DNA from 2 places in the Pseudoalteromonas sp. RB2-MNA-CIBAN-0110 genome. Region 2 is predicted to be linked to the other one. Evidence: riboswitches for the same ligand, from Rfam matches in the RefSeq annotation. Region 2 holds a riboswitch; the other holds the start of a gene.

Region 1 (4,404 bases), on a different contig from region 2:
AAATGCGTTCGTTTGACCACGTAGGCTGCTTTTGCTTAATCGCGTTTTGTACGTCTTTTAGGCTAAAGTCAGCCATTTTAAAACGTTTAAATAATAGCTCTAATACACCCCAATGTTCGGTTATGGTGTTTAGCAGCTTTTTAGCTGGGATCATAAGGGGTTACAACATCCTAGTATTTTATTATTGAGTTCTTTTAGAAGACTCATTATTACGTATTTTTAATTAACCTTGTCTGTATATAGTATTCGTTTTTAAGACCATTTAATAATAGTTTTTGCATAGAGGCAGTGCTAAAATTCGCGCCGAAAATAGGCACATGAAATGGAATGTTATTTGTGTGTTCTTTAAAACTATATCAAAGGTTGTTTAACTACCATGGTTTCCTCGATTATTCTAACCCTGATAGCGATTGCATTTTTACTGATCGTTATAGAAGATATAATCCATGTAAATAAAGCTAAAACCACGCTGTTTTTTGGTACGCTTTGCTGGATTCTTCTTTTTATATACCCTCTACACGGGCAAAGCCCCGATACGATTCAACACCTTTTAAATGAAAATATTTTAGAAATTGCCTCTCTATGGTTATTTTTAATGGCTGCAATGACCTTTGTCGCGTATTTAAATTCAAAGGGGTTTATAGAAAACATTGTTCACCGCGTTATGCCAAAAAGTATTAGCGAAAAAAAGCTCATGTTTTTGGTGGGTGGTTTTGCATTTTTGTTTTCGTCTATTTCAGACAACGTAACAGCTACGCTTATATCGCTCGCGGTTGTTATGTCATTAAAACTTGAACCTAAAAAGCTCATTAAATACGCCACTCTTATTGTATTTGGGGTTAACTCAGGTGGGGTATCGCTAATAACAGGTGACGTAACCACACTAATGATATTTTTAGATGGCAAAGTAACCATTGCTCATTTATTACTACTTATAGCGCCAGCACTTGCAAGTGTTATGCTGCTAGCCGCGTTACTGTCTATCGGTATGAAAGGGCGTGTTGAGTTTGCTGGTGCAGGTAAAACCCGCATCGAAAAAACCGACATTACCATTGCTGTTATATTTTTATCTACCGTAGTGAGCACACTTATGCTGAGTGTAGTTTACAGCGTACCGCCTTTATTAACCTTCTTGTTCGGCTTATCAGTGATGTTTTTAGTAGCGCAATTTTTAATGCGCAAAAAAGACATAAACAAAGACATAATCGATTTTGTTCGCGATATAGAATACGACACATTATTGTTTTTTGTAGGTGTACTTTTACTTGTAGGCGCACTTAAAGAAATTGGTATGCTAAGTAAATTTACCGACCTATATACGGTAATGGCACCTGAATACGCAAACTACTTAATGGGCATATTATCAGCAGGGGTCGATAACGTACCGCTTACTGCTGCTTTATTAAAAGCCGATATAGTAATGAGCCAACAGCACTGGTTGTCGTTTACTTATGCAACGGGCGTGGGCGGTTCAATGCTTATCATTGGGTCGGCTGCGGGCATTATTGCCATGAGCAAAGTTAAAGCGCTTACCTTTATGAGCTACTTGCGTTTATCGCTGCATTTATTAATTTGCTACACGGTTGGATATGCGGGCTCGTATTACATGGGCAGTTTTATTTAACGCATAAATTATTAAATGCTTGACAGCTAGACGTCTAAACGATAACTTTCAAAGCCCCGCTACTTAGTGGGGTTTTGTTTTATTAGCCACTGGTTAATAAAGCATTCAGAAGAGGTGCGATACTTAGGTACTTAATGTTAGGCGACGAAAGCCGATGATCATTAAGGAGGGAAGTACTCGCCGAGGAAAATAATGGTACGTCGTCATTGTTTTTCGGTTTATGGGGCTGAATCCTCAAAACTGTCACCAATATAGGTGGAGAGCTTCTGGCAGTGGACTTATCTTCAAGCATTCCTTTGCCAAGTTCTTCTTGTTTTATTGCGATTTGGATATCGCGAAAGGAGACTAAATGACTACCCAATCAGCGCCACAAACAGTGCCTCAAACAGAGTTAAGCGCAAAATCAGATTATATCGTTGCCAAATTTGGCGGAACAAGTGTTGCAAATTTTGAAGCGATGAGTCGCTGTAGCGAAATTATTGTTGCAGATGAAAGCGTACGTATTGTTGCCGTGAGCGCCAGTGCCGGCGTAACTAACCACTTAGTTGCACTGTGCAAACCAAGTATTACCTCAAGTGAGCGCCAAGAACACATAAATGGCGTGCTTGCTATTCAACACACTATTTTAGATGAGTTATCGCTAGATGCCGATTTAGCGGTTGGCTTTAACGAAACCCTAAAAGCATTTCAAACGTTGGCTCAAGAGTCACTAACAACCGATCAGCAACACGACGAGCTACTTAGCTTTGGTGAGCGTTTATCGTCGTATTTGTTTGCTCAGGTACTGCGTTTACAAGGTTTAAATGCCGATCGCTTTGATGTGCGTAAGGTGCTTAAAACCGACAGCCAATTTGGCAAAGCAACGCCCAATGTTGCAGCCACAGCGCAAGCTGCTAAAGAGCATTTAATTCCGTTATTAGACGCTCAAGTAATTGTAACTCAGGGATTTATTGGCAGTGACGAATACGGCCAAACAACAACGCTAGGACGTGGTGGTTCAGACTATAGCGCTGCATTATTAGCTGAAGCAATCAACGCTAAAAGCGTGCATATTTGGACCGACGTAGTGGGCATTTTTAGCACCGACCCGCGTTTGTGCGCAAAAGCGACGCCTATTGCACGTTTAAGTTTTGACGAAGCCGCTGAAATGGCAACCTTTGGCGCAAAAGTATTGCACCCAGCGACTATTTTACCAGCGAGCCGTAGCCACATTAATGTGTTTGTAGGTTCTAGCCGAGAGCCAGAACGTGGCGGTACATGGATTGAGCGCGAAAAATCGCAGCAACCAGGTATACGCGCAGTAACACAACGTAAAAACCAAATTTTGCTTACGCTTAAAAGCCCAGAAATGCTACTAGCAAGCGGCTTTTTAGCACGCGTATTTACACTATTAAGTGAATACAATATATCGGTTGATTTGGTAACCACATCAGAAATCAGCGTAGCTATAACTCTTGATAACGCGCAAAACGCTTCGCGCCCAGAACTCGACCAAGAATGCCTAGATAAGCTTGCAGAGTTTTGCCATGTTTCGGTAGAAAACAACCTAACATTGGTGGCACTTATTGGCTCTGAGATTCAATTACGCCAACACGAAATGAACTTAATGAGTGTATTAAAAGACTTTAACATTCGATTAATTTGTCATGGTGCTAGTAAGCACAACCTATGCTTTTTAGTAGAGCAAACTGAGTCAGATAACGTAGTACAGTCTATTCATAGCCGTTTATTAGAAAATGATTTTGCTGCGTAAGTAATCGTTATTCAGGAAAATCACCTAGTAAAGTTACTTAACAAAGTCGGTTAATAAAAAGCATCGCCAGTCGATGCTTTTTTTATGCACCACACTTACATCAAAACAAACATTGCTGTCACTGCTATCAACTACAGTAACGCGATTACTGCAAGCACTCAGCTTTGCACTATGTAATTCGTCAAACACATTGGGGCTAAGTAATTTTGCAATAGGGCGGCTGGTGGCTTTAGCAAGTGACTCTTTTAATGTCCAAATTCTAAAAAACGTATCTGCTTGGGCTTGGGTATTAGTAGGCTCAGTGATAAGTGTAATTTCATCATTATGATAAAAATGCTTAGCGAGCTTTTCAAACGGGCGCTTTAGGCTTACTTTTTCAATATCAAACCCAAACTCACTTTTATCAAAATTTAGCGCTACGCCAACCAAACCATGCGAGTGCGAAATACAGGTATTAATAACATCACCATTTACGCGTATTTGCAGCTTTGAGCTTGCCTCGTCAAATTCGGTACTCATTTTATTAAGGGCTACGTGCGCATGTTGCGGCTGCGCTACTTTAATAAGGTGTTTTAACAATAACCGCGTCGCTAAATACTCTTGCTTAGCTGGCGGGCTTTTACGGCGGTTTATAATAGTTAATTCAAATGGGCTTAAGCAATCGGGCAAATTAAAGTCACTAAGCTCAAGTGTTTTAGCATTAAATAATAAAATACTGTTACTCGCTAAAGACAAATTTGCCAATTGAGTTGAAGTAATACCCAAGGCGTTTTTAAAATAGTGTTCAGTCATAAAAGCCCTAAAGCAAAAGAAGTCGCTGATATTGTGAGCGGTTAACGCCACTAATAAAGGCTGGGTACAATTTTATTACTCAGCTGGCATGAAATATGGTTTAATTCACAATAATCAAAATAATAACAGATTTGTAGATGTATGGCACAAGTGCGTGATGGGTTTCAAAGCCGACTTGGTTTTGTTTTAGCCGCTGCTGGCGCAGCAGTGGGTTTAGGTAATATTTGGGGTTTTC
Region 2 (4,404 bases):
CGAACACAGGTAAGTTCACCGTTTTGCAATGTGTACTCGCCGGCGAGCTCGTGGCATAAAAAATACGGCATACTTTCGGTAAAGCCGTAAGCACCGCACTGGCTAAACACTAGCCAGTCGTGCTCATTTAAATCGCTTGGTAAGTTATGTTCACCCAAGCAATCAAGCGCTGTACAAAGTGGGCCGTATAAAGTGACCGCTTGAGTTTTAGCACTGGATTCACGCAGTAACGCAGCAGGAAAATCTTGGCTGGTAACAGCAGGGCGTAATAAGTGGTTTATACCGCCGCTTAAAATGACTTGCTGTTGATTATAGTTTTGTTTGCGCTCTATTACTGGGTTTGCGTAATGACCACATTCGCCAACGGCATAACGACCAAGTTCCATCCATAATTCCTCTACACCCGCATCATTTTTAATTTTAGCGAGCGCAGCTATTAAGTCATCCCAATCAAGCGTTGCTTCATTTTGTGTATAAGGAATACCTAAACCGCCACCTAAATCGAGAATTTTAAGGCTAATATTTAAATCGCTGGCAAGTTGGCTAAGAGGTGCAATCATTTGTGACCACAAGTCGCTTAGTTTTTGCGTGCTAAGCATGTTGCCCCACTGAAAAATATGTAAGCCGTCAAACTTAAGTGCAGGGTAGTCGGTTACATTGAGTGCTTGCCACTCATCACAACCCAAACCAAACGGCGTAAGGCTGTCGCCGCCCAGTGGATTTTTTTCACCTTCAGGCCAGCGTAATTGCACTCGGAGTAATACTTGTAACTGCGTATTTTGCAGTTGCGCTTGTTGGTTTAACCAACGTACTTGATTGAGGCTTTCGGCTACGAATATACGTACTCCGCGCTCAATAAAGTGTTTAATTTGTTTAGGGCTTTTTGCAGGCCCTGTGTTGAGCACGCGCTGTGAGCTAATACCTTGTGCTAGCACTTGCTCAAGCTCACCTTTACTTGCTACGTCAAAATTAAAACCAGCGTTGTCTAAGCTTTGAATAATTTTAGACAGTGGATTTGCTTTTACCGCGTACCACAGTTTTACATCGGTTTGCGCAACTAAACGTGCAAGATGCGCGTTTAGTTGATCTAGGTCGTAAACAAAAAAAGGTGTATCAAGTTGTTGTGTAATTGTATTTACAGCGGTTTTGATAGGCGTGCTCAAAAAGCTCATTATCGTAAAACCTCTTCAAGCAATAACGATGCATCGCTTTTCTCGTCGCGGTATTTAACAATTAACGCACACGACATGCTTAAGCCTTGCTCGCGCGCCCACTCGTTTGACGCAGGGCGAGAGCCTGGTATTACAATCGCGTATTCTGGGATTGGCTCGCCTTTATCTAGTTGGCGCTCGTTTACGCAGTCGTATACCGGAATAGTCGCCGATAAACGCACGCCTGGGGCAAGTACTGCACCTTTTTTAATGACTACACCTTCAACAATAATACAGCCAGCGCCAATAAAGGCGTCGTCTTCTACAACTACTGGGCTTGCACCAATTGGCTCAAGTACACCACCAAGCTGCACTGCAGCACTTAAATGTACGTTTTTACCTACTTGTGCACACGAGCCAACTAATGCGTGGCTATCTACCATTGTGCCTTCGTCGATGTATGCACCAATGTTTACATACGCTGGTGGCATAATAATCGTGCCTTTAGCAACATAAGCACCACGGCGAACACTAGAGCCACCCGGCACCATACGTACGCCATCGTCAGTACTAAATTCTTGCGGAGCTAAGTTATGTTTATCAACAAAACCACCTGCAAACTCAGTATTAGTGCCATTTTTGAAGGCATCCAAAATGCCTTGTTTTACTTCTACGTTAGCTTGCCATTGGCCGCTTTCGTTTTGTGATGCTGCGCGTACTGCGCCCGATTCTAAATTATTTAATAGTTCTAACCAGCTCATTATAAAAACCTGTATTTAATGCCAAGATAAAATGGTGTTGTTTGCAGTTGTGATGCAATCGGTTTGAGTTAACTCAAGGTGTGTTAAAGGTGGACGAAGTTGCGGGCTGCTTAAGCGACCTTGCAAATGCATCAATACCTTTACGGGAATAGGGTTTGCAACAGCAAATAGGCTATTAATAGCGCTTGACCACTGGGCAAATAAATTAGGGTGTTGACCACTTAAGCTGCGTTTAACAAACTCGTGAGTTTGTGCGGGCCATGCATTTGCAGCTACCGACACTAAACCTTTTGCACCGGCTTGGGCAAAATATGGCATTAGCGCATCGTCGCCACTAAAAATAGCTAAATTAGGCGCTGCTTGGCGATAAGCTTCAAACTGAGCAATGCTGCCGCTCGCTTCTTTTAGTGCCCATAAATTTTTATTATTTTGTAAGTTTTGAATTGTTGCCGTTGGAATGCTAACAGCACTTCGACCCGGTACGTTATAAAGCATACACGGGTGAACACTTGCATTAAGTAGGCTTTCAAACCAATGAGTTTGACCTATAGCGCCAGGCTTTGCATAAAGCGGTGAGCCAAGTAAAAAGCTATGAATTGGGAGTGTATTACAGTAGTTAACCCACTCAATTTGTTGCTTTAAGTTACTACCGCCCACAGCAACCATGAGTGGTACTGCTGGTTTTAGTTGGCATACGTGTTCAACAATGGCTTGTTGCTCTTTTAGCGTGAGTGCTAAACCTTCGCCCGTACTGCCAAGTAGTAAAATACCGTTATGTGCCGCTTCTTGATCGCTAACCAGTTTAGTTAACGTGTTGTAGTCAACATCGCCGTGTTGATCAAATGGCGTTACGAGCGCGGTCCACAATGAGTAGTCGTTTAAATTGAAGTTGTTGATCATCTCTCACGAACTTATAATTTGTACCAACTTTATTAAAAACGTGATCATTTTAGCGATAACTAATTTAATGCAATTGGTATTATTCGAAGAGTTAAAAAGCTTTATGGAAGGAGCCGCATTAACGTCGTTCGAACTAATAATTCGAAGAGCGAATGGGCTTAAAATAATAGGGCGCACGGCCTTAATATTTAAGACCAGAAGCTCTCCACCAAACTAATAAGCTGCTTTTATAAGCAGCTATTGGTGACAGTCGCTAGGGTTCAACCTAGTCGCCCGAAATAAACACCTCGCAAAAGTGGTTACTTCTCGGCGTTAATTCCCCTCACGTATGCTCACTGGAGTTTGCGCTCCTAACATACGCTACCTGAATAACGCACCTCTTCTAGCCCTTTACACCTGTTTGTAGAGTAAAAACTTACAAACCTGTGCAATTTAAATAGGGTAATTACGGCGATTAAAGCATTTTAGCCGTCTAGGTGTCAAGCGACTAAATGCATATTCATTCATCCATAATGGGAGTGGTTACGTATTGGGTGCTTTTCTCGTACACTAGCAATATAAGTAGTGAGGTATTTAATTAGTATGGAAAAATTTAGCGATATTTATAAGCGAGCGGTAGAGCGAAAAGGCTCCGAAAAAATGCTTAAGTTATTACTTGCAAAACCGCTATCTAAAAAACAACTAAGCACGTTAAGTGACGACGATTGGCTTGAGGAATTTACTCGAAAAGTATTTCAAAGCGGCTTTTATTGGTCAGTCATTAATAATAAGTGGCCAGGCTTTAGAGAGGTTTTTTGGGATTTTAGCGTTGATAAGTTATTAATGATGCCACCTGATATGCTGGAACAAAAAGCAACGGATGAGCGAATCGTTCGTAACTATAAAAAAGTAAAAACAATTACCGAAAATGCTTACATGATCCACGAAATAGCAGGGGAACATGGCAGTTTTAGCCAGTTTGTCGCTAATTGGCCTGCAGACGATATTATTGGTTTATGGGCGTATTTAAAAAAACATGGTTCGCGTTTAGGCGGAAATACAGGACCTTATGCGCTACGAGCACTTGGTAAAGATACCTTTTTACTATCACGCGATGTAGAGAATTACTTACGTGCTCATAAAATTATAGACGGCGGCTTACAAACTAAAAAATCACTGAGTGCTGCCCAAGCTTTTTTTAATGAAATGCAAAAGCAAAGCGGCTTAAGTATGCAAGAGTTAAGTTTAATTGTTGCTTATGGCGTTGGTGACAACCGTGTTGGTATAAGTCAGCAATAATAGGAATTACCATGAAATTAGTGCCAAGATACACAGACATTACGGAAAACTTTGCGATAGAAGATTTTCCTGCAAGCGTTGCCTCTCCTCAGTTATTGCTGTGGAACGAGAGCTTAGCAAAAGAGTTTAATATTAACGTTGCAGCTGATTTGCGTGCTAGCACTTTTAGCGGTAACGAAAAACAGGCGATTCCTGCAGTAGCACTTGGTTACTCTGGGCACCAATTTGGACATTTTTCACCACGTTTAGGCGATGGGCGAGCGCATTTGCTGGGCGCTATTAATGATGATAAAAACCAGTTGTGGGATATTCAA

The links. A riboswitch is a leader RNA that binds a small molecule or an ion and turns the genes downstream of it on or off. The one in region 2 is predicted to bind lysine.
Region 1: it holds a riboswitch for lysine, as region 2 does, so the genes downstream of both, lysC (lysine-sensitive aspartokinase 3) here and dapA (4-hydroxy-tetrahydrodipicolinate synthase) in region 2, are expected to answer to the same signal.

Annotation. Positions count from the first base shown of each region.
Region 1 covers NZ_JBEOOQ010000055.1:14,416-18,819, forward strand. Annotated here, with positions in the region: gene AAEY68_RS19470 (MksB family condensin complex protein) at 1-154, opposite strand, end outside; gene nhaD (sodium:proton antiporter NhaD) at 377-1,624, shown strand; lysine riboswitch at 1,726-1,898, shown strand; gene lysC (lysine-sensitive aspartokinase 3) at 1,974-3,377, shown strand; gene AAEY68_RS19485 (4'-phosphopantetheinyl transferase family protein) at 3,411-4,169, opposite strand; gene AAEY68_RS19490 (sodium-dependent transporter) at 4,311-4,404, shown strand, end outside.
Region 2 covers NZ_JBEOOQ010000034.1:40,655-45,058, reverse strand. Annotated here, with positions in the region: gene AAEY68_RS15570 (PLP-dependent decarboxylase) at 1-1,172, opposite strand, end outside; gene AAEY68_RS15565 (2,3,4,5-tetrahydropyridine-2,6-dicarboxylate N-succinyltransferase) at 1,172-1,912, opposite strand; gene dapA (4-hydroxy-tetrahydrodipicolinate synthase) at 1,928-2,812, opposite strand; lysine riboswitch at 3,003-3,202, opposite strand; gene AAEY68_RS15555 (DNA-3-methyladenine glycosylase I) at 3,395-4,090, shown strand; gene AAEY68_RS15550 (protein adenylyltransferase SelO) at 4,102-4,404, shown strand, end outside.